Regions from separate parts of the Arthrobacter sp. 10T416 genome, predicted to be linked through region 2. Evidence: predicted binding sites of a transcription regulator. Region 2 holds the regulator's gene; each other region holds the start of a gene.
The links. Region 2 encodes HrcA, which represses chaperone genes, less so after heat shock. Its sites were predicted from a motif close to TTNGCACTCGNNNNNNNCGAGTGCNAA; they were not measured.
Positions count from the first base shown of each region.

Region 1: the regulator HrcA is predicted to act here: its motif matches at 7,822-7,848, upstream of groES (co-chaperone GroES).
Region 3: the regulator HrcA is predicted to act here: its motif matches at 7,088-7,114, upstream of AC1DBE_RS09705 (FmdB family zinc ribbon protein).

Region 1 is NZ_JBFTHI010000007.1:77,715-87,240, forward strand. It holds gene alr (alanine racemase) at 1-305, shown strand, start outside; gene tsaE (tRNA (adenosine(37)-N6)-threonylcarbamoyltransferase complex ATPase subunit type 1 TsaE) at 302-946, shown strand; gene tsaB (tRNA (adenosine(37)-N6)-threonylcarbamoyltransferase complex dimerization subunit type 1 TsaB) at 949-1,620, shown strand; gene rimI (ribosomal protein S18-alanine N-acetyltransferase) at 1,659-2,159, shown strand; gene tsaD (tRNA (adenosine(37)-N6)-threonylcarbamoyltransferase complex transferase subunit TsaD) at 2,168-3,259, shown strand; gene AC1DBE_RS09600 (glutamate--cysteine ligase) at 3,297-4,448, opposite strand; gene AC1DBE_RS09605 (shikimate 5-dehydrogenase) at 4,738-5,571, shown strand; gene AC1DBE_RS09610 (class I SAM-dependent methyltransferase) at 5,625-6,866, opposite strand; gene AC1DBE_RS09615 (hypothetical protein) at 6,923-7,348, shown strand; gene groES (co-chaperone GroES) at 8,007-8,303, shown strand; gene groL (chaperonin GroEL) at 8,385-9,526, shown strand, end outside.
Region 2 is NZ_JBFTHI010000001.1:417,274-426,783, reverse strand. It holds gene lepA (translation elongation factor 4) at 1-1,064, shown strand, start outside; gene hemW (radical SAM family heme chaperone HemW) at 1,067-2,305, shown strand; gene AC1DBE_RS01925 (DUF4870 domain-containing protein) at 2,336-2,755, opposite strand; gene AC1DBE_RS01920 (DUF3097 domain-containing protein) at 2,877-3,731, opposite strand; gene hrcA (heat-inducible transcriptional repressor HrcA) at 3,959-4,972, shown strand; gene dnaJ (molecular chaperone DnaJ) at 5,052-6,179, shown strand; gene AC1DBE_RS01905 (16S rRNA (uracil(1498)-N(3))-methyltransferase) at 6,182-6,952, shown strand; gene AC1DBE_RS01900 (GerMN domain-containing protein) at 6,962-7,903, opposite strand; gene AC1DBE_RS01895 (PhoH family protein) at 8,237-9,325, shown strand; gene ybeY (rRNA maturation RNase YbeY) at 9,322-9,510, shown strand, end outside.
Region 3 is NZ_JBFTHI010000007.1:107,599-117,124, reverse strand. It holds gene AC1DBE_RS09745 (aggregation-promoting factor C-terminal-like domain-containing protein) at 1-756, opposite strand, end outside; gene AC1DBE_RS09740 (sensor domain-containing phosphodiesterase) at 1,116-2,480, shown strand; tRNA gene AC1DBE_RS09735 (tRNA-Ala) at 2,643-2,715, opposite strand; gene AC1DBE_RS09730 (SDR family oxidoreductase) at 2,762-3,562, opposite strand; gene AC1DBE_RS09725 (hypothetical protein) at 3,642-4,580, opposite strand; gene AC1DBE_RS09720 (GNAT family N-acetyltransferase) at 4,704-5,345, opposite strand; gene galU (UTP--glucose-1-phosphate uridylyltransferase GalU) at 5,350-6,255, opposite strand; gene AC1DBE_RS09710 (5-formyltetrahydrofolate cyclo-ligase) at 6,364-7,011, shown strand; gene AC1DBE_RS09705 (FmdB family zinc ribbon protein) at 7,158-7,409, shown strand; gene AC1DBE_RS09700 (RcpC/CpaB family pilus assembly protein) at 7,678-8,274, shown strand; gene AC1DBE_RS09695 (hypothetical protein) at 8,313-8,681, opposite strand; gene AC1DBE_RS09690 (AAA family ATPase) at 8,762-9,526, opposite strand, start outside.

The DNA.
Region 1 (9,526 bases), on a different contig from region 2:
ACGGCGTTCCCCGCGTCGCCACGGGCGGACCCATCCGGGTGGGCGGGGTGAACTATCCCGTGGTTGGCCGCATCGCGATGGACCAGATGGTGATCGACCTCGGCCCGCTCCACGTCACCGAGGGCGGCCCCAGCGTGCTGGGCGCCGAAGCCGTGATGTTCGGTGACGGCGCCGACGGCGGCCCCACCGCCGAGGACTGGGCCAGGGCCGCGGGAACCAACAATTACGAAATCGTCACCCGCATCAGCCCCCGCGTGCCCCGGCGCTACATCAACGAAGAGGCCACCAGCGGGGCAGCCCAGTGAGCGAACCTGCCTGGGAGCGGACCCTCGAGGTGGGTACCGCTGAACAGACCCACGCGCTCGCAGCCGCCCTCGGTGCAGGGCTGGAGGCCGGTGACCTGTTGGTCCTCACGGGCGAACTCGGCGCCGGGAAAACCACGTTCACCCAGGGACTGGGGGAGGGCCTCGGCGTTCGCGCCGGGGTCATCTCGCCCACGTTTGTACTGGTCCGGATCCACCCCAACCTGCCCGACGGGCCCCGTCCCGGCGGTCCCGACCTGGTCCACGTGGATGCCTACAGGCTCGCGTCTGCCGCTGAAATCGACGACATCGACCTCGAAAACACCATGGACAGCGCGGTCACGGTGGTGGAATGGGGCCGCGACCGGGTGGAGCACCTGAGCGAGAGCCGGCTGGAGATTGAGCTGTACCGCCAGCTCGGCGGCGCCCACGCGGTCGGCGCGCCCCAGCCGCACGACGACGGCGGCGCCCCGCAGCCCGCCCCCACCGACACCGTCCCCGCCGACGTCGTCCTCGATTTCGACACCGACGACGCCGACGAGCCCCGCACCGTGGTCTTCCGCGGCTTCGGTCCGCGCTGGGCCGAGCCGCCGGCCGTCCTCGCCGCACCGCCCGGACGTCCCGCAACCCCGGAAACGGACTGAAGATGCTGATCCTTGCCATTGATACCTCGGCCGTTGCCAGCGCCGCCCTCGTTTCGGACGATTCACCGGAATCGGTGGTGGGCAGCTTCGCCACCGAGGACACCCGCAGCCACGCCGAGGTCCTGGCCCCCGGCATCGCCCAGCTCCTCGCCGAAGCCGGCCTCAGCGGGGCCGACGTCGACGTCATCGTCGCCGGGGTAGGCCCGGGACCGTTCACCGGCCTGCGCTCCGGCATCGTCACCGCCCGCAGCCTTGCGTACGTCTGGCAGAAACCGTTGTACGGGCTGATGAGCCTGGACGCGATCGCCCTGGAGGTGGCCGAGTCCACCGAGGGGGCCGCCGAATTCATCGTCGCCACCGACGCCCGGCGCAAAGAGGTCTACTGGGCCCGCTACGCCCTGGCCGACGGCCAGCTTCCGGAACTGCTCGACGGGCCCCACGTAGGCTTCGCTGCCGGCCTGCCCAACCTGCCCGTCTTCGGTGCGGGCGCCGGGCTCTACCCCGAAGTCCTCGACGCCGTACCCGGATTCGCCGGACGCCAGCCCGAGGCGCTGTCCCTCGGCCAGTTCGCGCTCGCCCGGCTCACTGCCGGACAACAGCTGTTGGACACCACACCGCTGTACCTGCGCGAGTCCGACGCCCAGGTCCCCGGCCCGCGGAAGCGCGCCCTGTGACCGCCGCGCAGACCCCGGCGGGTGCCAATCCTGCCGGGATGAGCCTCCGGCCGATGACGCCGGCGGACATTCCCGCCGTCCATGTCCTGGAGTGCCGGCTGTTCCCGGTGGACGCCTGGCCGCTGCAGATGTTCTTCGATGAACTCGCGCAGACCGAAACGCGGCGCTACCTCGTTGCGGAGTCCGCCGGCGAGATCGTCGGCTATGCGGGTCTGATGTGCATCGAGCCCATCGCGGACGTCCAGACCATCGCCGTCGTGCCCGAACAGGAGGGGCGCGGCATCGGCTCCGCGCTGCTGACCGAACTAATCCGGGAAAGCCGGCTGCGGCATGCCGCGGACGTGCTGCTGGAGGTACGGGCCGACAACCCCCGTGCGCAGCAGCTTTACCGGCGTTTCGGCTTCGAGCAGATCCACGTCCGCCCGCGCTACTACCGGGACGGCGTTGATGCGCTGATCATGCGCCTGCAACTGCACACGGACGGCCGGCCGGCGGCCGGTACCGACGACACCCAGCCAACGGAAGCGGGCCGAGAATGAGCCACCCCCTGCACAGCTCCCAGCCACTGGTGCTGGGGATCGAGTCCTCGTGCGACGAGACCGGCGTGGGCATTGTCCGCGGCACCCGGCTGCTGGCCAACACGGTCTCCTCGTCCATGGAGGAGCACGTCCGCTTCGGCGGTGTCATTCCCGAGATCGCCTCCCGCGCCCACCTCGATGCGTTTGTTCCCACCCTCCAGGAGGCCCTCGCCGATGCTGACGTGGCGCTGGACGACATCGACGCGATCGCCGTCACCTCCGGGCCCGGTCTCGCAGGCGCTCTGATGGTGGGCGTGTGCGCGGCCAAGGCGCTCGCCGTCGCCACCGGCAAACCGCTGTACGCCATCAACCACCTGGTGGCGCACGTCGGCGTCGGGCTGCTCGACACCGGCGACGACGGCGGACCGCAGGTCCCAGCCCTGCCCGAAAATCTCGGCGCGCTCCTGGTGTCCGGCGGCCATACCGAGATCCTGCGGATCCGCAGCATCACCGACGACGTCGAACTCCTGGGCTCCACGATCGACGACGCCGCCGGCGAGGCCTACGACAAGGTGGCCCGGCTCCTGGGCCTCGGCTACCCCGGAGGCCCGGCCATCGACAAACTGGCGCGCACCGGCAATGCGAAGGCCATCCGGTTCCCGCGCGGCCTCACCCAGCCCAAGTACATGGGGACCGCGGAGGAACCCGGCCCGCACCGTTACGACTGGTCCTTCAGCGGACTCAAGACCGCCGTCGCACGCTGCGTGGAGCAGTTCGAGGCCCGCGGCGAAGAGGTGCCGGTGGCCGACGTCGCGGCGGCCTTCCAGGAAGCCGTGGTGGATGTGATCACGGCCAAGGCGGTGCTGGCCTGCCGCGAGAACGGCATTACCGAGCTGCTGCTGGGCGGGGGAGTGGCGGCCAACTCGCGGCTGCGCCAGCTTACCGAACAGCGCTGCCGTGCCGCCGGCATCCGGCTGACGGTGCCGCCGCTGCAGCTCTGCACGGACAACGGCGCCATGGTGGCGGCGTTGGGTGCGCAGCTGGTGATGTCCGGGACCGCGCCGAGCGGGATCGGCTTCGCCCCCGACTCGTCGATGCCCGTGACCTCGGTGTCCGCCTAACGGCCAGCCGGGAGCCCGAGGAGAACCCGCAGGCTGTCTACGCTTCGGGTCCCTTGCGCATCTGGTCGACGAGGTCCAGGACGACGGCGCGCAGGTCACCGCCGTGCTCCGCGGCCACCCGGCGCTGACGCTGGTAGCCGGCGCCGCGCTCGATGATCTTCTCGACGTCGGCCAGCTCCGCGGTGCAGCCGAGCTTCGCGGCGACGGGTTCGAGCCGGGCCAGCGTCTCCCGCAGGTGGTCGGTGACCAGCTGTTCGTTGCCTTCGGCGTCGAGGATGATGATGGCCTCCAGGCCGTAGCGGGCCGCCCGCCACTTGTTCTCCTGTACGTGCCACGGCGGCATGGTGGGGATGGTGCCGCCGTTGTCCAGGATGGTGGAGAACTCGTCCACGAGGCACTGGGTGAGGGCCGCGATCGCGCCGACTTCCTCAATGGTGGCCAGGCCGTCGCAGATGCGCATTTCGATGGTGCCGAGGTTGGGAACCGGGCGGATGTCCCAGCGGATCTCGGAGAGGGTATCGATCACCCCGGTGGTGAACATGTCCTGGACGTAGGACTCGTATTCCTGCCAGCTGGCGAACTGGAACGGCAGTCCCGCCGTCGGCAGCTGCTGGAACATCAGCGCGCGGTGCGAGGCGTAGCCGGTGTCCTCGCCGCCCCAGAACGGGCTGGACGCGGAGAGTGCCTGGAAGTGCGGGAAGTAATTGACCAGTCCGTCCAGGACGGGCAGGACCTTGTCGCGGCTGTCCAGGCCTACGTGCACGTGGACGCCGTAGATGACCATCTGCCGGCCCCACCACTGGGTGCGGTCGATCAGCTTCGCGTACCGTTCCTTGTCCGTGACGGGCTGCAGCTGCGGGGGGCTGAACGGGTGGCTGCCGGCGCAGAAGACCTCCACACCCATGGGGTCGGTCACTTCGCGGACAGCGGCGAGTGAACTGTTCAGGTCCGCTTTGGCTTCCGCCACGGTGGTGCAGATGCCGGTGACGAGTTCCACGGTGTTCAGCAGCAGTTCCTGCTTGATGTGCGGGTGTTCGTCATCCTCGTTCAGTTCGGGGTGCCGGGCAGCGACGCCGCGGAGCACTTCGCCGGCCACGGAGGCCAGTTCACCGGTCTCTGCGTTGACTAGCGCGAGTTCCCATTCCACACCAAGAGTTGATTGCCCGGATGAAGCGAAATCAATCTTCATGTGGTCCCTTCGCTGTTGTGTCGCCCGCCAGTGCTGCGCGCCATGAATGCCCGGTTGTGCTGTGATGCGTGACGGCCTGAACCGACTGCCCCAATGACGGCCTGAACTGACGGTTTGTCCCCACCGTCGGCGTCGGCGTTGGCGTCCGCCGCGGAAGCGGCCTGCTGCGGCACGGCAACGGTGCTCCAAGTCTAGTGCAGGGGTGGCGGCGGACTGGCGGCCAGGTGGCGGCTGTTACGTGAGAGTGTTCACATGGGGCGGCCGCGGCGGGGTGGCGTTTAATTGTGCTGTGCCCATCCTGAATAAAGACATGACCCTGTGCATCTCGCTCTCGGCCCGGCCGAGCAACAACGGAACGCGCTTCCACAACCACCTCTACGACCAGCTGGGCCTGAACTGGATCTATAAGGCCTTCGCCCCCACTGACCTCGCCCAGGCCATCGCCGGCGTGCGGGGCCTCGGGATCCGCGGGTGTGCGGTGTCGATGCCCTACAAGGAGGACGTCATCGCCCTGGTGGACGCGATGGACCCGTCGGCACGGGCGATCGAGTCGGTCAACACGATCGTGAACGACGGCGGCCGGCTCACGGCGTACAACACCGACTACACCGCCATCGAGCAGCTGCTGCAGCGCAACGCGGTCCCCGCCGACTACTCGGTGTGGCTGCTGGGCGCCGGCGGCATGGCGAAGGCGACGGCGGCGGCCCTCCGCGATGCGGGTTTCCGGCGGGTCACCATCATCGCCCGCAACGAGGAGGCCGGCCGGGCACTCGCCGGCCTGTATGGCTTCGACTGGCTCGCGGCGATTCCCGCCACGGGGACGGGCGCCGGGGCCGCGGACATGCTCATCAATGTGACGCCGGTGGGCATGGCAGGCGGCCCGGACGCCGACGCGCTGTCCTTCCCGCAAGCCGCAGTGGACGCCGCGAAGGTGGTGTTCGACGTCGTCGCCCTGCCAGCCGAGACACCCCTGATCAAGGCGGCACGCGCGGCCGGCAAACCCGTCATCACCGGAGCCGAAGTGGCCACCATCCAGGCGCTCGAACAGTTTGTGCTCTACACCGGCGTGCGGCCCGACGCCGAGCAGGTCCGTGCCGCCGAGGAGTTCATGCGCGCCCAGTAGCGGGCCTGTAGCGGGCCTGTTTGTTTATGCGGACTCGGCTCGGGCCGTTGGGCTCAGGCGGACTCGGCTGACACCGGCTCCACCGAAATGGCCACCCGTTCCTCGCCGATCCTGGTCAGGACCAGGGTGGCCGTCTTCTTCGCCGCATTCTTGCCGGTCTTGCCGCCCGGGAGCAGCTGCTTGCGGAGTTCCTCAGGAGTGACGGCGGTGCCGCGCTTCTTGATGTCCAGGACGCCGACGCCGTTGTCCCGCACCCAGGCCTTGAGGAGCTTGACGTTGAACGGCAGCACTTCCAGGACCTTGTAAGCGCGGGCGAAGGGGCTGTCGCGCAGGTCCGGTGCGCAGATGTAGGCGATGTGTTCATCCAGCAGGTGCCCGCCCAGCTGGAGCGCGACGTCGGCCACCAGGCCGGCGCGGATCACGGCGCCGTCGGGCTCATAGAGGTAGCCCTCCACCGGGCCCACGGGGGCCTCGGGTCCGGCGTCGAAGTCCTCGGTGCTGGTGAGTTCCGCGGCGCCCTGCGGCCCCAGGACCAGCGCGGCGCGCCGGATTCCGGGCCGGCGGACCGCGTTGAACCAGAGCGCCACCTCGGTGACGTCGCCGCCCACCGAAACCCATTGGGCCTCGCAGCCGGCGGGCACGGAGGCGTGCGGCATGCCGGGGCCCATCTTCACGCCCACGGCGCGGCCCGAACCTGCCAGCGATTCCACAAAGGACAGCGGCGGCGAGAAATCTTCCGGATCCCAGAGCCGTTTGGTTCCCGAGGACGAGGTGGTGCGCCGTGCAGGGTCGAGCCAGACTCCGTCGATCCCCTCGAGCGGGACGGCGGCGGCGTCGGCGTGGACGACGGTGGCGTTCCGGAACGGGATCAGGTTCATGGTGGCGCAGGCGGCGGTGGTTTCATCGAGTTCCACGGCGGTGACCGTGATGTCCAGGGAGGCCAGAGCCATGGAGTCGGCGCCCAGGCCGCAGCCCAGGTCCGCCACGTGGGCCACCCCGGCCTCGGCGAAGCGCTGCGCATGCCGTGCAGCCACGGTCAGCCGTGTGGCCTGTTCCAGGCCGGCCCGGGTGAAAATCATCTGCCGCGCGAACTCGCCAAACTTGGCCTCGGCCTTGGTCCGCAGCCGGGACTGGGTGAGTGCCGCGGAGACCAGTTCGGGGGAGTGCCCGGCCCTCCGGAGCGAGGCGTTCAGGCGGAAAGCCTCCTCCTCCCGGTAGGGCCCGAGCGACGCGAGCAGCTCCCAGCCTTCCGGATTGAGCAGCGGGGCGATCTGGTCCTGCGTCGTCTCAGCCATGCCATCAAGCGTAGTTCAGGCGCGGAACGCCGGGCGCGACCGATAGGCTGGACGGCATGAACGGCAGGGACACAGACGACTTCGGCACGGCAGGCACCAGCGAGCAAACCGGCGGGGAGGCCGCGGCGGAGGCCGTGCGCAGCACGGGCATTGCGCGTTTTGCGCGACCGGCCCTGATCGCGGGCTGCGTGGTCGCGGTCGTGTGCGTGGCGCTGCTGGTCATCATCTTCTTTTTGGATTCCTTCAACGCGACCGTCTACTCGGTGGGCGGCAAGGACGTGAAGGACGCAACGGACGAGGCGCGGGCCATCCGTGACACCTACGCCGCAGCCAAGGTTGGCGGCATAATCTTCCTGGCGCTGGGCGCGCTGGCTGCACTCGCCGGCGGCTTCGTCCTGTACCGCGAACGCAATTCGACCCCCCGCATCGACGAGGACGACGACGGCCAGGACTGGGATTACGAGGACCTCGCCGGGGAGTAGGCGGGGCTGGGGGTGTCGGGTTCCGGCGGGTGCCGCCTACCGCCCACGATGGACATGTCCATTTTTCAGTGCCAGGAGTGGGCATGATCCGGATATGTCCACTGGTCGGTGCCACCACTGGACATGTCCATCCTTCGGCGCCAACGTTGAGCGTGCCCGCAAGTACTCCTCGGACATGTCCCTAGTTCAGAGCGGGGCCGCGATGGACATGCCCATTCTTCAGCGCCAGGACTGGGCATAACCCGGATATGTCCACTGTCAGGTCCCACCAATGAGCATGTCCATCCTTCGGCGTCAACGTCGCGCATGTCCGCAAGCACTCCGCGGGACATGTCCAGCGGCGACACGCCCCAACCGGCATGTCCATTGTTCAGAGCCAGGACTGGGCATGCGCATCGGGACCATTGGGCATGTCCATCGGCCGGCGCGAAGGATGGGCATGTCCGTCTCAGGCGTTCACCCACGACGAACTTCTGGCACTCACCTTGACCGAGTGCTAACACCTTACATAGAGTCGTCGTTAGCACTCTCCCTAGGCGGGTGCTAACACCTGAAGCTTCACCAGCCTGGCTGCTGCCGGCACCGCGACGACGGTCTGTACGCCTTGGCACCACAGCTTCAACGTCCACGAATTTGCTGATGAAAAGGAGAGGTCCGAGTGTCGGTCTCTATTAAGCCTCTTGAGGATCGTATTGTTGTCCGCCCGCTCGAAGCTGAGCAGACCACGGCTTCCGGCCTGGTTATCCCGGACTCCGCGCAGGAGAAGCCGCAGGAAGGCGAAGTTGTCGCAGTTGGCCCCGGCCGCTTTGACGACAACGGCAACCGCGTTCCCGTAGACGTCGCCGTCGGCGATGTTGTCATCTACTCCAAGTACGGCGGAACCGAAGTCAAGACCGGCGGCGTCGAGTACCTCGTGCTGTCCGCCCGCGACGTTCTGGCGATCGTCGTAAAGTAACTCTCTTGGACCCCCGCGCCGCCGCTCCGTCACTTTAGAACGGGACGGCTGCGCGGGGTTCTGTCTTGAAAGGACAAATCCATGGCAAAGCAGCTTGCGTTTAACGACGCTGCCCGCCGGTCGCTTGAAGCCGGCATCGATAAGCTCGCCAACACGGTCAAGGTCACGCTTGGCCCGCGCGGCCGCAACGTCGTGCTGGACAAGAAGTGGGGCGCCCCCACGATCACCAACGACGGTGTGACCATCGCCCGCGAAGTGGAACTGGACGACCCCTACGAAAACCTTGGCGCACAGCTCGCCAAGGAGGTCGCCACCAAGACCAACGACGTCGCCGGTGACGGCACCACCACGGCCACCGTGCTGGCCCAGGCCCTGGTCAAGGAAGGCCTGCGCAACGTAGCCGCCGGCGCCGCCCCGGGCCAGATCAAGCGCGGCATCGAGGTCTCCGTCGAGGCCGTTGCAGCCCGCCTGCTCGAGAACGCCCGCCCGGTCGAGGGCACCCAGGTGGCCAACGTGGCCGCCATTTCCGCGCAGAGCGACGAGGTCGGCGAACTGCTGGCCGAGGCGTTCGGCAAGGTCGGCAAGGATGGTGTGATCACCATCGAGGAGTCCTCCACCACGCAGACCGAGCTGGTTCTCACCGAGGGCATGCAGTTCGACAAGGGCTACCTGTCTCCGTACTTCGTCACCGACGCGGAACGCCAGGAAGCAGTCCTTGAGGACGCCCTCATCCTGATCAACCAGGGCAAGATCTCCTCCGTACAGGAATTCCTGCCGCTGCTGGAGAAGGCGCTGCAGAGCTCCAAGCCGCTGTTCATCATTGCTGAAGACGTCGACGGCGAGGCTCTCTCCACGCTGATCGTCAACCGCATCCGTGGCACCCTGAACGTCGTTGCCGTCAAGGCACCGGGCTTCGGCGACCGCCGCAAGGCCATGCTGCAGGACATCGCGACCCTCACCGGCGCCCAGGTTGTGTCCCCGGAGCTGGGTCTGAGCCTGGATTCGGTTGGCCTTGAGGTGCTCGGCACCGCCCGCCGTATCACCGTGACGAAGGACAACACCACCATTGTTGACGGTGCCGGTTCCGCCGAGGACGTCGCCGCCCGCGTCGCGCAGCTGCGCGCCGAGCTGACCCGCACCGACTCGGACTGGGACAAGGAAAAGCTGCAGGAACGCCTGGCCAAGCTGGCCGGCGGCATCGGCGTGATCAAGGTCGGCGCAGC
Region 2 (9,510 bases):
TGGGCGTCGGCGAGGTCGGGTACCTGATCACCGGCGTGAAGGACGTCCGCCAGTCCAAGGTCGGCGACACCGTCACCAACCTGGCCAAACCCGCCAGCGAGTCCCTCGCCGGCTACGCCGACGCCAAGCCGATGGTTTTCTCCGGCCTCTACCCGCTGGACGGCACCGACTACCCGGTGCTCCGCGACGCGCTCGAGAAACTGATGCTCAACGACGCCGCGCTGGTCTACGAACCGGAAACCTCCGCTGCCCTGGGCTTCGGCTTCCGCGTGGGCTTCCTGGGCCTGCTGCACTTGGAGATCACCCGTGAGCGGCTCGAACGCGAATACAACCTGGACCTGATCTCCACCGCGCCAAACGTGGAGTACGAGGTGACGCTTGAGGACAAGAAGGTGGTCCACGTCACCAACCCCAGCGAATACCCCACCGGCAAGGTCGCAGAGGTCCGCGAGCCGATGGTTTCCGCCACCATCCTGGCACCGAACGACTTCGTCGGCGCCATCATGGAGCTGTGCCAGAGCCGCCGCGGCGTGATGGGCGGCATGGACTACCTGTCCGAGGACCGGGTGGAGATCCGTTACCGCCTGCCGCTGGCCGAGATCGTCTTCGACTTCTTCGACATCCTCAAGTCCAAGACCCGCGGCTACGGCTCGCTGGACTGGAAGGCCGACGGCGACCAGGTCGCCGACCTCGTCAAGGTGGACATCATGCTCCAGGGCGAACAAGTGGACGCCTTCAGCGCCATCACGCACCGCGACAAGGCCTACGCCTACGGAGTGATGATGACCGGCAAACTGCGCGAACTGATCCCGAGGCAGCAGTTCGAGGTGCCGATCCAAGCAGCCATCGGCTCCCGGATCATCGCCCGCGAGAGCATCCGTGCCATCCGCAAGGACGTCCTCGCAAAGTGCTACGGCGGTGACATCACCCGTAAGCGCAAGCTGCTCGAGAAGCAGAAGGAAGGCAAGAAGCGCATGAAGATGGTGGGCCGCGTCGAGGTACCGCAGGAAGCCTTCATCGCCGCCCTGACCACCGAAGAGTCCAAGGACAAGGCCAAGAAGTAGCCATGCCAAGCGCGCTTCCCCTCGGTGACCCCGCGCCGTCGGACGGGCTCCTGCCCGCCCAGGCGCTGGAGGGCGCCGCGGACCGGGCTTTCGGGCTCTACGTCCACATCCCGTTCTGCGCCGTCCGCTGCGGCTACTGTGACTTCAACACCTACACCGCCACGGAGCTGGGCGGCGGCGCCTCGCAGGACGCGTATGCCAGCACAGCCGTCGCCGAAGTCGATTTCGCCGGCCGGGTCCTGAAGGCCTCGGGCCTGCCGGAGCGGCGGCTGGGCACGGTGTTTTTCGGCGGCGGGACACCCACGCTGCTGCCGGCGGAGGACCTCGCGAAGATCCTCGCCGCCGCGATCGGTACCTGGGGCCTGGAACCCGGCGCCGAAGTCACCACGGAAGCCAACCCGGATTCGGTCACGCCCGAATCCCTCCAGCTGCTCGCGGACGCCGGGTTCACCCGGGTGTCTTTCGGTATGCAGTCCGCAGTGCCCCACGTCCTCAAGGTCCTGGACCGAACGCACACGCCCAGCCGTGTGCCGCAGGTCGTCCAGTGGGCCCGGGACGCCGGCCTGGCGGTGAGCCTGGACCTGATCTACGGGACTCCCGGCGAGTCGTTGGATGACTGGCGGTTTTCGCTGGAAACCGCGTTGTCCTATGGACCGGACCACATCAGCGCCTACGCGCTGATCGTGGAGGACGGCACCAAGCTGGCCGCCCAGATCCGCCGCGGCGAAGTGCCGGGGATCGACGACGACGACCACGCGGCCAAATACGAGCTCGCCGAAGAACTGATCTCCGCTGCTGGCCTGGGCTGGTATGAGGTCAGCAACTGGGCGCGCACCCCGGACCAGGCCTGCCGGCACAACCTGGCCTACTGGCGCGGGGACGACTGGTGGGGGATTGGCCCCGGGGCGCATTCGCACGTCGGCGGCGTCCGCTGGTGGAACGTCAAACATCCCACGGCTTATGCCGGGCGGCTGGCCTCGGGTGTGTCACCCGCGGCTGGCAGGGAAACCCTCGACGCGGAAACCCGGGACATGGAACGCGTGATGCTCGAAGCGAGGCTGGTGACCGGCCTGGCGATTACCAGCCTGGGCGGCCTGGGCGACACCGGCCGCCACGCCATCGCCGGTCTGATTGCGGACGGCCTGGTGGACCCGGCGGCTGCCTTCAAGGGGCGCCTAGTGCTGACCCTCCGGGGCCGGCTGCTGGCCGACGCCGTTGTCCGCCGGATCCTGCCGGACTGACCTGCATGACCCGGCGCAATTAGTCCGGCGCTACTTGATCCAGCGGAGGTTGTAGTCGTAGCGGTGCGGCTGGCCACGGTTGACGTGGATGCCGGCCGCGACGGAGAAGCAGGCGAGGGCGATCCAGATGAGGGTCGCCAGCACGGCGAACAAGTTGCCGACCACCGGAATAAAGACCAGGAGATTGGCCACCACCGCGGCGATGGTGGGCGGCAGGGTGAAGTTCAGCGCCTCTTTTGATTCCTGGGCGGTGAACGGGCCCCGGTCCTTGAAGATCAGGTAAATCAGCAGTGCGGGGATGCAACCCAGGATGCCGCCGAAGTGCGCGAGGGTGGCCCACTGCCGGTCCTCGGCCGCCGTCAGCGGCAGTGCATTGGCGGGAACGCCGTGGTACGGAGGCTGGTCGTGACCGGCCTGGTGGTCCGGGTGTTCGCGTGCGTCTTCTGACACGTTTCATCCTTTGGATTGCGGTGGAGCTGCGGTACGGCAACGAGCAGCGGCTGCCGCAGTTCGCAGCAGGCGCCCTTCAAGAATACGTGCTCCGGCCGCCGGACGACGCACCCGGCCGGCGTTAGGGCACAGTGAGGAAGTCGATAACCTCTTCCACCCGGCCCAGGAGCGAGGGCTCCAGGTCCGCGTAGCTGCGCACGGCGCCGAGCAGCTTCTGCCAGCCCAGGCCGATGTCCTCCTTGGTGCTGTGCGGCCAGCCGAAGGCCGTCAGGATGCCGGTCTTCCAGTCCACGCCGCGCGGAATCACGGGCCACCGTTCAATGCCGAGGACCGCCGGCCTGATCGCCTGCCAGACGTCCACATACGGGTGGCCGACAATCAGGACGTTGCCGGCGGCACCCGGGGACGCCATCACGGCGTCGGCGATGCGGGATTCCTTCGAATCGGGGACCAAGTGGTCCACGAGGACGCCCAGGCGGCGACCGGGGCCGGGCCGGAAGTCCCGGACGGCGACGGCGAGGTCGTCAATGCCGTGCAGGGGTTCGACGACGATGCCCTCCACCCGCAGGTCATCGCCCCAGACTTTCTCAACGAGTTCGGCGTCGTGCTTGCCTTCCACCCAGATCCGGCTGGCCTTCGCCACCTGGGCGCGCTGCCCTTCGACGCGGACGGAACCGGACGCGGTCCGGACGCTCCGGGCGGGGCCGGCCGGGGCAGCCCGCGGGGCCGGCGGCATCAGCCGGATGGGCTGCCCCTCGAGCAGGAAACCGAAGCCCAGCCGGAAGGACCGCGACTTACCGCGCCGGTCCTCCAGGGCCACGACGTACATACCCCCGGATTTCTCCACCCGGGTCACGGCGCCGACCCAGCCGGACTGCACGTCCTCCAGCACCATTCCGCGTTCCACCGGGATCTCGGGCAGTTGGGCCTTGGCGGGCGCGGTGAGATCCTGCGCACCCCAGTTCTCGTACGACATCTGCTACACACTGCTTTGCACTCGGGAAATTCGGGGAAGGACCATGGGCGCGGCGCGTTGTCTGCCCGGAGACACGGTTCCCGGGGTTCACGCCCGCAGCGAATCCAATGCTAACAACGGCGCGACTCATATTAGACTGGTTAGCACTTAGGCATGTCGAGTGCTAACCGGGGGATTCAGGACCGGCCGGCACCGGCGAAGCGATACGTGTCGATTGGAGGTGGAGCGTGAGCGAGCCACGCAAACTCGAAGTGCTGCGCGCCATCGTCGAGGACTACGTCCACTCCCGCGAGCCCGTGGGGTCCAAAGCGTTGGTGGAGCGCCACCATTTGGGCGTTTCCAGCGCGACGATCCGCAATGACATGGCCGCACTGGAAGACGAGGGCCTGATCACGGCACCGCACACCAGTGCCGGCCGGATCCCAACGGACAAGGGTTACCGCCTGTTCGTGGATCAGATCTCTGCGGTCAAACCCCTGTCGCAGGCGGAGCGCCGGGCTATCCAGGCGCTCCTTGAGGGATCCGACGACCTCGACGACGTCCTTGACCGGACCGTGCGGCTGCTGTCGCAGCTGACCAACCAGGTGGCCGTGGTCCAGTACCCGCTGCTGAGCCGCGCCCGCGTCCGGCACATAGAGTTCGTGCTCCTGGCCCCGCGCAAAGTACTGACGGTGCTGATCGCGGACACCGGCAAGGTGGAACAGCGCGTGATCGACGTCGGACAGGACTTCGGCGACGACGCCCTGGCAGAGCTTCGTGCCCTGTTCCTCAATCGGCTCGCCGGGACGCGGTTGAGCCTGCTGCCGCAGTCGTTGCAGGCCGTGGTGGACAGCTGCCCGCCGGTGCGGCGCGGCCCCGCCCAGGCCCTGGCGCGGGGGCTGGAATCCCTGGCCGCCAGCAGCCGCGAGGAGCGGATGGTGATGGCCGGTACGGCCAATCTGGCGCGCTCCAACGTGGATTTCCCGCTCAGCATCGGTCCCGTCCTCGAGGCGCTGGAGGAGCAGGTAGTGATGCTGCGGCTGCTTAGCGACATGGCCCAGGACCCCCGCGGCGTCACCGTCAGCATCGGCCGGGAGAACCCCTACGACGGGTTGTCTGAAGCCTCCGTGGTTGCCACCGGCTACGGGCCGGACGCGACTGCCAAGGTAGGGGTCCTCGGCCCCACCCGAATGGACTATCCCACCACCATGGCCGCCGTGCGCGCGGTGGCCCGCTACCTGTCCCGGATCCTCGGCCCCTGACGGGCGGACCCGGTCACCACTTTGTTGCCTCTACCAGGCAGTGCCCCACTGGCAGTACAAAAAGGAAGAGATACACACTTTGAGCAGCCACTACGACGTTCTTGGAGTCTCCCGCGAAGCGACGGGCGAAGAGATCAAGAAGGCCTACCGCAAGCTTGCCCGGACCCTGCACCCGGACGTCAATCCCGGTGATGACGCCTCGGAGCGCTTCAAGGCGGTCACCCACGCCTACGAGGTCCTCTCCGACCCGCAGAAACGCCGCGTCTACGACACCACGGGCAACGAGAACGGGACGGACAACGGATTCGGCGGCGGCTACGCCGGCCAGGGCTTCGCGTTCCAGGACATCTTCGAGACGTTCTTCGGCGGGGCGGGCGGCCAGGGCGGTCCCGCGTCCCGGGTCCGGCGCGGCCAGGACGCCTTGATCAGCGTTCGGATCGACCTCCGGGACGCCGTGTTCGGCGTCAACAAGAAGCTGGAAGTGGACACGGCCGTCACTTGCCCCACGTGTGAGGGTTCCTGCTGCCGCGAGGGCAGCCACCCCGAACGCTGCGACATCTGCGGCGGAAGCGGCCAGGTCCAGCGCGCCGTGCGCTCCATCCTTGGCCAGGTCATGACCACGGCCCCGTGCGGAAGCTGCGAGGGCTTCGGCACCGTCATCAAGGACCCGTGCAACGAGTGCGCCGGCCAGGGCCGCATCCGCAGCCGCCGCTCCCTGACCGTGAAGGTCCCCGCCGGTGTGGCCACCGGCACCCGCATCCAGCTCTCCGGCCAGGGCGAGGCCGGTCCCGCCGGCGGCCCCGCGGGAGACCTGTACGTCGAGATCAGGGTCAACAGCGACTCCACCTACGTGCGCGAAGGCGATGACCTGCACGCCAGCCTGAACATCCCCATGACGGCCGCAGCCCTGGGCACCGAAGTGACCCTGGAAACCTTTGACGGCGAACAGGAGATCGACGTCAAGGCCGGGACCCAGTCCGGCGAGGTCATCACCCTCCGTGGCCTGGGTGTGACTCACCTGCGCGGCTACGGCCGTGGCGACCTGAAGGTCCACCTGCAGGTGGACACGCCCGGCAAACTCGACGCCGCCCAGGAGGACCTGCTCCGGCAGCTCGCCAAACTCCGCGGCGAGCAGTTCACCGAAGGCAAGCTCGCAGCCAGCGGCGGCGTGTTCGCAAAGCTGCGGGGACGGCTGGGTAACCTGTAGCAGTGAGCAACCCCGTCTTTTTCACCCCCGCAGGCACCCTGGACCAGCTGGTTCCCGGCGCGCACTTCGTCCTGGACGGCGCCGAGGCGCGCCATGCGGTGACGGTCAAGCGGCTGGCTGTGGGGGAGTCCGTTGACATCGCCGACGGCGCCGGGAAACGCATCACCGGCACCGTCACGGCCGTGGCGCCGCAGGAGCTGACGGTGGAGTGCGGTGCCCTGGCCGAGGAGCCACGGCCGGAGGTGCGGCTCGTGCTGGTGCAGGCCCTGGCCAAGGGCGACCGCGACGAACTCGCCGCGGAGACCGCGACCGAGCTGGGGATCGACGCCGTGATCCCCTGGCAGGCGGAGCGCTCGATCGTGCGGTGGAAACCCGAACGCGCAGCCAAAGCCCACGCTAAATGGCAGTCGGTGGTGACGGCCGCCGCGAAGCAGGCCCGGCGTGCCTGGATCCCGGAGGTCCGCGCCGCCGTGGACGCCAACGGGCTGCAGGCCGCCGTCGCCGCCGCGGACCTTGCCGTGATCCTGCATGAGGACGCGGTCCGGCCGCTGCGGCGGGTGTTGGAGGCCTGGCATGCCGACGCCGGCGACGGCGGAGGGTCCCGCGAGGTGCTTCTGATCGTTGGGCCCGAAGGCGGGATCAGCCCTCGTGAGGTGACCCGGCTCTGTGATGCCGGTGCGGTCACGGCCCTGCTGGGCCATCACGTGCTGCGTTCGTCCACCGCGGGCCCGGCCGCCACTGTTGTGGCCAGCGACATCCTCGGCCGCTGGTAAACCGCCGGGCTAGCGGACGGTGAACCCGCGGGTATCGACGTTGAGGTCCTGAACCTTGCCGGTCGGGTCCACCTGCGAGACCCGTGCCTCGTAATTCCCCTGGCCGAGGTTCACGGAGATGTTGAACAGGCCGGACTGGGCGGCGTCGGCGGACGCCGTGACGCTGCCGTTGAGATAGGGCGTCTTGTTGGTGCCGTCGACCCGCAGGATCTCCCAGTGCAGCTTTCCGCCGGGGACGGTGCTCCGGCCGGAGATTTTGACCGAACCGTCGGCTTCCTGGGTGCCCTCCTGCGGATCAATGATCCACACCGGCGCCACCATTCCCGCGCTGCGTGATGTGGGGGAGCCGAGCCGCACCCGGTTGAAGGCGACGTAGTCGGTATGGCCGTCGACGAGGATTACCACCTGGATCTGCTGCCCGGTATCGGTCAGCCCGGAACTGGCCCCGGCCGCGGTGGCTGTGTAGACCAGCTGCTGGATAGCGCGCTCGGCCATGTCGCCGTCGACATTGCTGTTGAACGCATCCGCGGAGACGTCCACGGTGATCACGTTCTTGCCGGAAATCGACGTGGCCAGCAGCCGGGGGTTCTGCCACGGGGTGAAGAAGTCAGGGTCCAGGGGTTTTTCCGACATCATGACCCGCAGGGCCCGCGTGATCGGATTGTCGTCCTGGGAGACATCCCGGAATTCGCGGTACAGGAAAACGTTGTTGTTGCTGCGCCCGATCCAGTACACCGGGGCCTTGTTGGACGCCTGCGTGGACTCCAGGGGTGCACTGGTGGTGGCGATCCCTGCGGCTGGCCCCGGAACCGCCTGTGACGGCGTCGTCGAGTTTGTGATCCCCGGCTGGGGCGTGGCCACGCAGCCGGACAGTGCGAGGGCGACGGCGGCAGGCAGCACAAGGCGCAACAGGCCGCGGCGCGTACGCCGTCCTGCAGTTGTCCTGGTCATTCCACGCCTGCTGATGGTCTGGTTCCCTTGCTGTTGCCCCGTCGAATCCGGCTCGTGCCGGGAAGGGCCCAATCCAGCATGTCACAGCGGCCTTGGAGTGCAGCCGGGTTTGCGGGCTGCCGGACGAACTGCAACGGGAACGATATGAGGCCGATATGAAGTTGATACCTAAAGACGCCGCCGCCCGGCCCGCGCGGCCACGGGACTGCACTGGCGTAAGATGGAAGGACCCGCTGGAACCCGGCGCGGACGGCCCCGACCGCCGTCGGCCGGCAACTGCAGCGGGCGACCGTTTCCGAACTGGAGGGGACCAGAGGCCCGCGGGCCAACACTATGACTGAAGCAGCCAACGGCAAGGCGCGGATCAGCGCGAGCGAGCGCACCGCAGGGGAATTCCCCCACTCCCTCCCAGGCCTGCGGACGGAGGTGGTCGTCTTCGACAATTCCGATCAGATGGTGCAATCCCTGGGCAGTCACGACGAGGCCCTGCGCTTTATTGAAACCCAGTTCCCGAACGTAGATTTCCACGTTCGCGGCAATGAACTCTCCATCAACGGCCCGGCCGCCGACGTGCCCCGGATCATGCGCCTGCTCAACGAGGTGCGGGGACTCGTGGCACGCGGAACGGTGATCACCCCCGCCGTTCTCCAGCAACTCGTGTCCCTGCTGCGCACACAGTCGCTGCAGAATCCGGTGGAGGTCCTGACCCACAACATCCTCTCCAGCCGCGGCAAGACCATCCGGCCCAAGACGCTGAACCAGAAAAACTACGTTGACGCGATCGACGCGAACACGGTGATTTTTGGAATCGGGCCCGCCGGCACCGGCAAGACCTACCTGGCCATGGCCAAGGCCGTCCAGGCGCTGCAGCAAAAGGAAGTCAACCGGATCATCCTGACCCGCCCGGCCGTCGAGGCGGGGGAGCGGCTGGGCTTCCTGCCCGGCACGCTCAGCGACAAGATCGACCCCTACCTGCGGCCGCTCTACGACGCCCTGCACGACATGATGGACCCCGAATCGATCCCGCGGCTGATGGCCGCCGGCACCATCGAGGTCGCCCCGCTGGCGTACATGCGCGGGCGCACGCTGAACGACGCGTTCATCATCCTCGACGAGGCGCAGAACACCACGCCGGAGCAGATGAAGATGTTCCTCACCCGTCTGGGCTTCGGGTCCAAGATGGTGGTCACCGGTGACGTCACCCAAGTGGACCTGCCCTTCGGCACCCGCTCCGGGCTGCGCATCGTGGAGGACATCCTGCACGGCATCGAAGACGTCAACTTCTCGGTCCTGGACGCCTCCGACGTCGTCCGGCACCGGCTGGTGGGCGACATCGTCAACGCTTACAGCATCTGGGACGAGACACAGAGGAACCGGGTCAAGCATTCTGTCACCCGGGAGAACCGGGGAGAACACGCATGAGCATCGAGGTCAACAACGAATCAGGCGTCGCCGTGGACGAAGCGGAGCTGGTGGCACTGGCACGGTTCGTCTTCGAGCGCCTCTTCATCCACCCGCAGGCGGAACTGTCCATCCTGCTGGTGGACGAGCCCGCGATGGAAAAGCTCCACATTGAGCTTATGGACGAGCCCGGCTCAACCGACGTG
Region 3 (9,526 bases), on a different contig from region 2:
GGCGCGGTAGTTGCGCTCGACCGAAGCGCTGGTGCCTTTCAGCGAGGCGAGCTGGGCGGTGAGAGTGCTGCTGTACTTCGTTTCCTCGTCCACTTTCTGCTGGGTCGCCTTCTGGGCGTCCTGCGCAGCGGAGAGCTTGGCCTGAGCGTCGTCGGTGAGCCTCTGGTTCTCAGCCTGTTCGACGGACTGCTGGGCGTCCAGGGACGCCGCCGCCGCCTCCGCGGCCCGTGAGCTGTTGTACAGATCCGTGGTCCTCAGGGTGACCATCTGGAGGACGTCGAGTTTCTGCAGCCCGTCCTTGCCCTGCAGGGTGTCCATCACCGAGAACGGCCCGAGGTCCGTGCCCCCGCCCATGTAGTCGTGTGCGGCCAGGGAGCCGGTTTGCCGGTGCAGCTTGTCGGCTGCGGCGTGGGCTGCTGCGGTCTTCTCCTTCAAGGATGCGAGCTTCACGCTCGAGGCATCCAGGTTTTTGCGTGCGACGGCGTAGTCCAGGCCCGCCCGCACCGCTGCGGCACCCAAGGAGGATGCTTGCTGCTGCAGTCCGTCGAGGAGGGTGTTGATCTTCCGGATCTCAACGCCTTTGGCCTCGACATTGCCTTTGGCAGCCTGGACGTCGGCCCACGATGGATAGCCGGACGGCGGCGTGTCATCAGCGTTGGCGGTGGGCGCAGCCACGCCGGCCACGAGGGCGGCGGCGGTGAGTACGGCGCAGACCTTTGCAACCGGAACTTTCAACGTGAACTTGAACCTGCACATATTCAGCAGATCCTACTGGACAGTACTGTGCGGTGCCTGGAAAGACCGCGCCGAGGAGCTAGCCCAACCGCATCCACACTCGTCTTATTGTCGAGCGTCCCCTACATCGCCAGAGGTGTTCGGCAATGGGTTGGGAGGTAAGGAAAAAGGCGGCAGCCCGACGCCGGTCATGGCTCTAACCCGACCGTCCTAGGAACGGCAGGGCATCAGAAGCGGCACAGCGAGTCTTTCCCGTCCCCTCCCGTGGCCTGGCGGTGTCGTAGTACGCTCGCGTTGAGCCGTTCAATGGCGGGCTGCTCACCGCGGTGCCTTACGGGCCCGCGGCGGTACGCGTAATGCACCAACCTGGGGGTAGTGGCATGGCGGTCAGACATTCGGCGTCGCGGGTGCGGGACGTCCTGGTAGTGGTCCTTGTTGTGCAGCTGGTGTTCGCCCTGATCGGCGCCGCGGTCCTGATCCTTGATCCGAGCGGCCTATTGGAAGAGCCCAGGGACCAGTTGCTGGCCGCCCTTCTGATCCTGGCGCCTGTCACCATGGCTGTCGTCCTCGCCGTCCGTTTCCGGAAACGCCACCGGGCTGAGGGGCGGCGCACGAGGGCGACCGCCCAGCTGATGGATACCGTCCTGACCACCAGCCACGAATGGGTCTGGGCCGTGGACGACCAAGGACTCTTCACGTTTTCCAGCCCGGCCAGCGAGAGCATCGTGGGATGGGCCCCGGAAGAGCTGCTCGGCCAGCGGTGTGACCTGGTCATCGACGGCGCCGATCTGGCCCGCGCCAAGTCCGAAGTGGCGGAGGCGCCGGGGCCGGCCTGGACCGGAGTCGTGGCACGGTGCCGGCACCGGGACGGCCGTGCCGTGTGGGTGGAAGTCTCCGGCACCGTCCGCCCGGCAGGGCAGGACCACCCCGCCGGGTTCGAGGGAACGAGCAGGCTGCTCCCGCCACTGACGGCACGGGAGGCCATCGACTCCCGCAACCGCGAACAACTCCAACTGATGCTCGACCAGGACCGGCTGCTGACTGCATTCCAGCCCATCCGCAGTCTCGAAACCGGTGGCCTGATCGGGGTCGAGGCACTGACCCGCTTCGTCGATGAGGGTACGGCCGGAACGGAGTTCTGGTTCAGCGAGGCAGCCATTGTCGGGTTGCTCAGCGAACTCGAATTCGCCGCCATGGAGAAGGCCCTGGAGACCGCCCCGGCCCTCCCGCCGAATATTTACGTAGCCCTGAATCTCTCCCCGGAGACGTGTCTGGACCCGCGACTGCCCGGATTCCTCCGCCGGTCGGGCCTGCCGCCGAAACGGATTGTCCTCGAATTGACAGAGAGGGTTGAAGTCAACGAATACGCCCCATTGACGGCCGCGCTCGATCCGCTACGGAGAGAAGGACTGCGCATCGCCGTGGACGACGCCGGCTCCGGCTTCGCCTCGATGCGCCACATCCTCCATCTCCGGCCCGACATCATCAAACTGGACCGCAGCCTCATCGCGGGGATCGACGACAACCAGGGCCAGGAGGCCCTGGGCGCAGCCATGGTCGAGTTCGCCCGCCGCATCGGGGCCACGGTGATCGCCGAGGGCATCGAAACCTCCGAAGAACTCGCCGCAGTGGCGTCGCTCGGCATGACGGCCGCGCAGGGCTACCTCATTGGCAGGCCTTCCATCCATCCGCAGGACTGGACCGCGTGGTCAGAGTCCAAAAGCCCGGACACCGAGAGCAGGTAGACCGTCAGACCTGCCGGACCCGTGCCGAACAAGGTCTATGGGAAAAGGGTCTAATGAAGCCCTCACGCTCGGTATCGAGCGCCCCTGGGTCGCCGGTCGGCCCAAAGTGTTAGCAAAGTGTTTATTCCAACAGTGCAGGGGCTCAAAAACCTCTGCAAATTGTGGAGCTAAGGAGATTCGAACTCCTGACCTCTTCGATGCGAACGAAGCGCTCTACCAACTGAGCTATAGCCCCGCAACAACGCCGCTCCCGTGGGAACGGCGCAATCAACGTTCCTAGGCTACAAACTATCGGCGTTCATTGCCAGCCAGCCCGCGAATGACTGAGTGCCGTGTCGCCCTTCCGGGACCAGGTTCAGGCCGGCACGCAGGTACCTGCCCATCCCGCCCGGCAGCGGAAATGCCACCACCCTGGCGCGTGAGCCTGATGCCTGCTTCCAGGTGGCGGCCAGTTCGCCCATCGCGGCGATGTCCGGACCCCCGATGGTCCTGACCCGGTGGCCAGTACCGTCCGGCGCCTCAACGGCAGCGTCCAGCAGAGCTGCGGCGACTTCTGCGGCCGCGATCGGCTGGAAGCGGGCGCCGCGCACCACCGGAATCACCCCGACCCTGGCACCGGCGCCAAAGAGTCCGCTCAGCAGGGAATGGAACTGTGTAGCCCGCAGCGTCAGCGTTTCGAGGCCGGAGTGCTCGTAGACCCGTTCCTTGGCTGCCTTGGACTTGTAGTAGCCAAAGGTGCTGCGGTCGCAATTGACGATGGACAACAGGACCGCCTTCGCGACGCCGGCGTCCTGGGCTGCAGCGAGCAGCCGCGCCCCGCCGTCGGCGAAGCCCTTCATGGCCTTTCCCGAGCGTCCTTCAAGGCAATCGATCACGACGTCGGCCCCTTCCAGCGCGGCGGCCAGCCCCTCACCGGTCGAGACGTCGGCACGGAAATACTCGGCCCCCGCGGTGTTGCTGCCGGTGCCCTGCATCGGCGGGCGGCGGCTCAGGACGGCCACCTGATGGCCGCCCTCGAGAGCCTGCCGCACCACCTCGCGGCCTACTTGTCCGGTTCCCCCGGCAACGCAAATCCTCGTCATGCTGATCAGGCTACCTCCAGCCGGAGACAAAAAAGCCCCGGGCGGCCGGTACGTCGGCTGCCCGGGGCGGAAAACTGCGTCAGGCGCGGCGGCGCTGGAGAACGTCGTCGAGGTTGCTCAGCGCGCTCTGACCCTTGCCAAGCTGTTTCGGCTCGGCGGCGGGCGCTTCCGGCTGGCGGACGGTCCCCTGCTTGAGGGAGGGCTTGCCGACGGCTTTCGGCGCCTCCGGCAGGTCCAAAGGTTCCGGTGCGGCACGCTCGGCCTTCGGCGCTTCCACGTAAGTGGGCTTCGGAACCTGCACGGGTTCCCAGCTGGCTCCTTCCGCGGTGGACGGGTCGCCGACGCGGCGGACAGAGGTGTCGCCGGAGGCGGCTGCCTCGGCCATGGCAGCCTGGCGCAGTTCCTCGGCGGTCAGCGGCTTCGGGGCGGGCTGGGGAGCCGGTGCGCCGGCCTCGGCGTCGAAGAGCGGGCTTTCCTTGGCGGGAGCCTCGGGGCGGTGGGCGTCGGGTCGGGCTGCCTCTGCGGCGGAGCTGCCCGCAGGGGCGCCCATGGCCGAACGGAAGGCCGCGTTGACCTTGCGCCGGCGGTCGCGGACAGCGAGCCTGCGGAGGAGGACGACGGCGGCCACCCCGACGAACAGGGCCACCGCAGGCAGCCAACCGGAGCCAATGCCGAAGAGCCGCAGGCCGGCAGCAACCACTCCGGTCAGCAGCGAGGCCAGCCCCACCAAAGCGACACTCAGGCGCCCGTAGCGGATCCGGAACGCCGGGGCGGCCGGCGTGCGGCCGGCGTCGTGCTCAACGGGAGCGGGAGCTGGTGAGGGGCGCTGCGTACTCGTCATCGATGTCTCCTGCGGGGGCGCCATCTTCATGACGATCCCGGCTTGGGGGTCTGCTTTTCCTACATCCGCGGCATCCATCCGGAGCTCCCCCGCCGACTGCAGCTGGGGGCGGCCGTTCCGGAGCATGTAGGGAGCGACCCATACGATCCAGAGCGCAACAGCAATGACAAGGATCACTGAGCTGCTAAGAGGGAAGTCCACAGTCAAAACGGTATGAGCAAGACGGCGGAGCGGACGGCATTGCCGGCGGTGTGTCGCGAGGCAACTGGCAAATCACTGGATTTATGTCAAAACTGCTGGTCAGGCGGGAGTTTCCGGCGCCCGCCCGGGGCTGCTCTTCAGCCACCGGGCCAGGAGTCCCTCGGGCACTTCCTCGGACGTCAGAGCGAAGGTCCGGTGGTCTGCCCAGCGGCCGTTGATGTGCAAGTAACGCGGCCGGTAGCCCTCGTCCCGGAACCCGAGTTTCTCCACTACCCGCAGGCTCGGGCCGTTCTCCGGGCGGATGTTGATTTCCATCCGGTGCAACCCGAGGGTCCGGAAGCAGTGGTCGGTCGCCATCGCCACCGCGGTGGGGGCGATGCCCTGGCCCGCACGGCTCTCGTCAACCCAGTAACCCAGGGTGGCCATCATCGCCGAGCCCCACACGATCGAGGAGACGGTCAGCTGGCCGACGATGACCGGTTCCCGGAATCCGGGCGTCCAAGCGGTGATGACGAACGGCAGCGCGGTGGCCTGGGCCGCCTGGGCTTTGAGCGACCGCACCATCTGCCGGTAGTCGGGCAAACCGCCGCCGGGCACCGGATTGGACGCCTCCCAGGGGGCAAGCCACGTGTCGTTGCGGGCGCGCAGGGCGCTCCACTCCTTGCGGTCCCGGTAGCGGATGGGCCGCAGCACCAGGTCCCCGCATTCCAGGGTCACCGGCCAGGTGAAGCTGCCCCCCACGGGACTATTTGGTCAGGCCGGAAGCGAAGCCGGGCAGCCATTCCCGCAGGCCGGGGCCGAGGTCCTCGCTGTCGCAGGCGAGCTGGACGCAGGCCTTGAGGTAGCTGAGTTTGTCACCGGTGTCGTAGCGGCGGCCGCGGAAGACGACGCCGTACACGCCGTAGCCCTCGCCCTTCCCGGCGGAGAGTTCCTGCAGGGCGTCGGTGAGCTGGATTTCGCCGCCGCGGCCGGGCTCGGTGCGCTCCAGGACCTCGAACACGGCGGGGTGCAGGACATAGCGGCCGATGATGGCCAAGTTCGAGGGGGCCTCGTCAGCGTCGGGCTTTTCCACGAGCTGCTTGATGCGGACGTACTCTTCGCCTTCAACCACCTCGACGTCGGCGCAGCCGTAAGCGCTGATCTGCGACGGCTCGACCTCGATCAGGGCCACGACCGACCCGCCGGTCTTGGCTTGGACCTCGATCATGGTGCTGAGCAGTTCGTCTCGGGCGTCAATGAGGTCATCGCCCAGCAGGACGGCGAACGGCTCGTATCCGACGTGCTGCTTGGCGCGCAGAACGGCGTGGCCAAGGCCCATTGGGTCGCCCTGGCGGACGTAGTGGATGTCGCCGAGGTTGCTGGCGGCCTGGATGGACTCCAGTTTGGCGGTGTCGCCCTTGGCTTCGAGGGTCGCCTCCAGCGTCGGGACCCGGTCGAAGTGGTCCTCGAGGGCGCGCTTGTTGCGTCCGGTGATCATCAGGACGTCGTTGAGCCCAACGTTCACCGCCTCCTCGACCACGTATTGGATGGCCGGCTTGTCGACCACAGGCAGCATCTCCTTCGGCATCGCCTTGGTGGCGGGAAGGAAGCGGGTGCCGAGGCCCGCAGCGGGGATGACGGCCTTACGGACGGAGGCGTTGGGGGTAATCACTCGACTAATCTAACCGAGGGCGCAAAACTTCACGTAATTTCCGACGTCGGCATGGCAGCCGTTCCGGCCCGCACCAATGCTGCCGCCCGGGTGAAAGGACACCAGCGTATGAGCACGAAGGAAGAGATCCGATCCAGCCACCGGCTGCGCCGGGCGGCCATGTCTGCCTCGGAGCTGGACGCCGCCGGCGCCGAGGTGGCTCGTCACGGCCTGGAGTGGGCGTGCGGGCTCGCGGACGGAGCGCCCCGTACGTTCGCCGCCTACTTGGGTGTCGCCTCCGAACCGCCCACCATGCCGCTGCTGGCCGCGCTCCACCATGCCGGCCACCGGGTCCTGTTGCCGGTCTGCGAACCGGACCTGGAACTGAGCTGGGTGTACTGGACTCCGGCGTCGCAATTTGCCCCGAGCCGCTACGCCCCGATCCAGGAGCCGGTGGGGGAACGGCTCGGCACGTCCGTGATGGACGGTGTGACGGGGATCGTCCTGCCCGCCACGGCCCTGGACCGCGCGGGCAACAGGATCGGCCAGGGCGGTGGCTACTACGACAAATTTCTGGCGGCGCTGGCCGACCTGCTCCCCCACCCTGCCGGGTCCGGCACAGGCGGCAGCCACCACTGGCAGCCCCTGCCGACGGCGGCCGTCGTTTACGACGGCGAGGTCCTGCCGGCTGGCAGTATTCCCACGGAGCCGTTCGACCGGAAGGTTGATTGTGCCCTGACGCCGGGGGGCGTGGTTCCCCTGTCGGACTTTTCGTAGGGCTTTTCCGGGCTTGCCTTAGGCGTTGCCTGGGCGTTGTTAGGGCTTTCCGGAGGCGGGCGTGCCGGTGATAGAATTGGCACTCAGGCCCCGCGACTGCTAAGGCAGCACCGGACCTGCTCGTTTGTCCCAAAGGAGGAATTCCAGTGCCCACGTATGCATACGCCTGCAAGGACTGCAGCCACGCCTTCGAGACCGTGCAGTCGTTCACGGACAGCTCCCTGACGACGTGCCCGGAGTGCGAAGGCACGCTGCGCAAGAAGTTCAACAGCGTCGGCGTCGTGTTCAAGGGCTCCGGCTTCTACCGGACCGATTCGCGCGATTCCAAGGGCAGCACAGTCTCCGCCGCCCCGGCCGCGCCCGCAGCGTCGTCCACGGCGTCCGCGGCCGCCAGCTAGCGACCCACGCCGGACACGGCGGGGCCACCCGGCCCGGTGTCCCTCCGGTTTTCCACATAGCCGCTCCGGCACCTGAAGCCTGAGTGCGGGTCAGTCATAGCGTGGCCGTATGGCCCACCATCTCCTCCGCTCTCCCCCCGCCGCGGTTCCGCGCCCCAGGCCTGCAGGGCCGCAGCGTCCCGCTCCGCGCATCCGCCCCGGAACCGGCCGCCAGAGCCATCGTCGGCGTCGCCTCCGCGGCTGGCTTGGCAGGCAGCGCAGGCTTGCTGTGGCCCTCCTGTTGTGCCTCGCCGCCGGGCTCACGGTGCAGCAGCTGACCCCGGCACCGGCCCCGACTGTCCCGGCGTGGGCAGCGGCCCGCGACCTGCCGGCCGGACGGGTGCTGGATGCCTCCGACGTCGTCGCGATCCAGGTTCCGCCCGGCATTGTCCCCGGCGGTCCGCTGAGCCGGGCCGCGCTGGAGGGCAAGCAACTGGCCGTGGCCGTGCGGAAGGGCCAGCTGTTCGCGGATTCCCAACTTGTCGGGCCGGGCCTGCTGGCGGGGAGTCCCCCGGGTGTGGTGGCCGTTCCGCTGCGGATGGCCGATCCCGCCTCGATCCAGCTGGTCTCCCCCGGCCAGCTGGTCAACGTGGTGATCACCAACGGCGACGGCCTGGCCCAGCCCGCGGCGTCGAGGGTTCTGGCCGCTGCCGTTCCTGTTCTTTGGACCTCCGCCCAGGGCGGCCGGGCGGGCCAGTGGCTCGACGCCAAGGAGACGGACGGTCTGATAGTCGTGACCGCGACTTCCGAGCAGGCGCTGAAGCTGGCCGGCGCATCGACGCAGGGCAAGTTGTTCTTTGTGCTGGTCGGCGCCAGTCCGGGCTAAGGGTTGTTCCGCTGACCGGCTGCCGACGGGTGATCGGGCTAGCCCCAGTGCGGCGGACGCTGCTCCCGCAGCCAGGCATCGTGGTCGTAGCTGCCGGGCTGGTCGCCCCAGCGGCGCGGATCGTCCTCTGCAGCCTTGTTGGGCAGCACGCCGCGGGTGGCAGCTGTGGCGGCCGCCGTTTTCGTCGGCTGCGAGGGGGCGTCCTCCGCGGCGGGTTCCTCGTCCTCGGGATCCTGTTCCCCGGGGGCCATGTCCGCAGCTTCCCCGGCGTCCTCCGCGGCGGGTTCCTGGTCCGCAGGATCCTGTTCCCCGGCCTCCGGCTCCGCGGGAGCCGGGGTGCCCGCGTAGACAAAGTCGTCGGCCAAGTCCTGGTCCACGTGGTCTTCGTTATTGCCGTGAGCACTCATGCCGCCGGCCTCCTTACTGCAATTCTCAATTCGTGCCGCCGGGCGCCGAGCAGTTCAGCCGCGGAATTTATCCGCGGAGTTTAACCGCGGTCTGCGGCTGACGCCGGAGCGTAGGCCTCCAGGCCGTCTTCGACGCTGAGGTTCTCGATGTCGTCGGAGAACCCGGGCGAGGTCCGCGACCGGCTCGGAGCAACTGGCTTCTCCAGGCCGAGGTATCCGCCGATCCGGTCAGCACAGGCGGAAGGATCCGTGAAAACCTCTATGGTCCATAGTGGCATGTACCGCCAGCCCATGCGCTCGAGCAGCTGCGGCCGGAGACGGCTCCGCTCACGCACCGACATCCGGCGGTACCGCTCGGTTCCGTCGGACTCGATGGCCACCGGGCTGGGAATCTCGGCTTCGTCCTGGCCGATGGTGTGCATGGGGTCCGCGGCCGCCACCATATCCACGACGCCGTCGTACTGGTGCCAGACCCTGGCCCCGCGGGCCCGGAGCCGGTCGCCCAGATCTGCCACCAGCGGGTCGGCCCCCAGCGACTGTTCGCTGGCCGCCGCGCGGGATGCGGGGCTGCCCAGGTCGGAGTTGCCCGCGATTTCGCGGTCCAGGAGCTCGTAGAAGTCCACGGCGCCGTGGCTCAGCCGGGTAACGTCCAGATCCTCGGGACGGAAGCAGCTGAGTACGTGTACGGAGCGCCGTGCCCGGGTCATGGCCAGGACGAACTTCGCGCGGCCGCCCTCGGCCGAGAGCGGCCCGAGGCTGTGCAGGGCGCGCCCGTGCGGGGTGCGGCCGTATCCCGGCGAGAAGATCACGTGGTCCCGGACCAGCCCCTGTGCACGTTCGAGGTC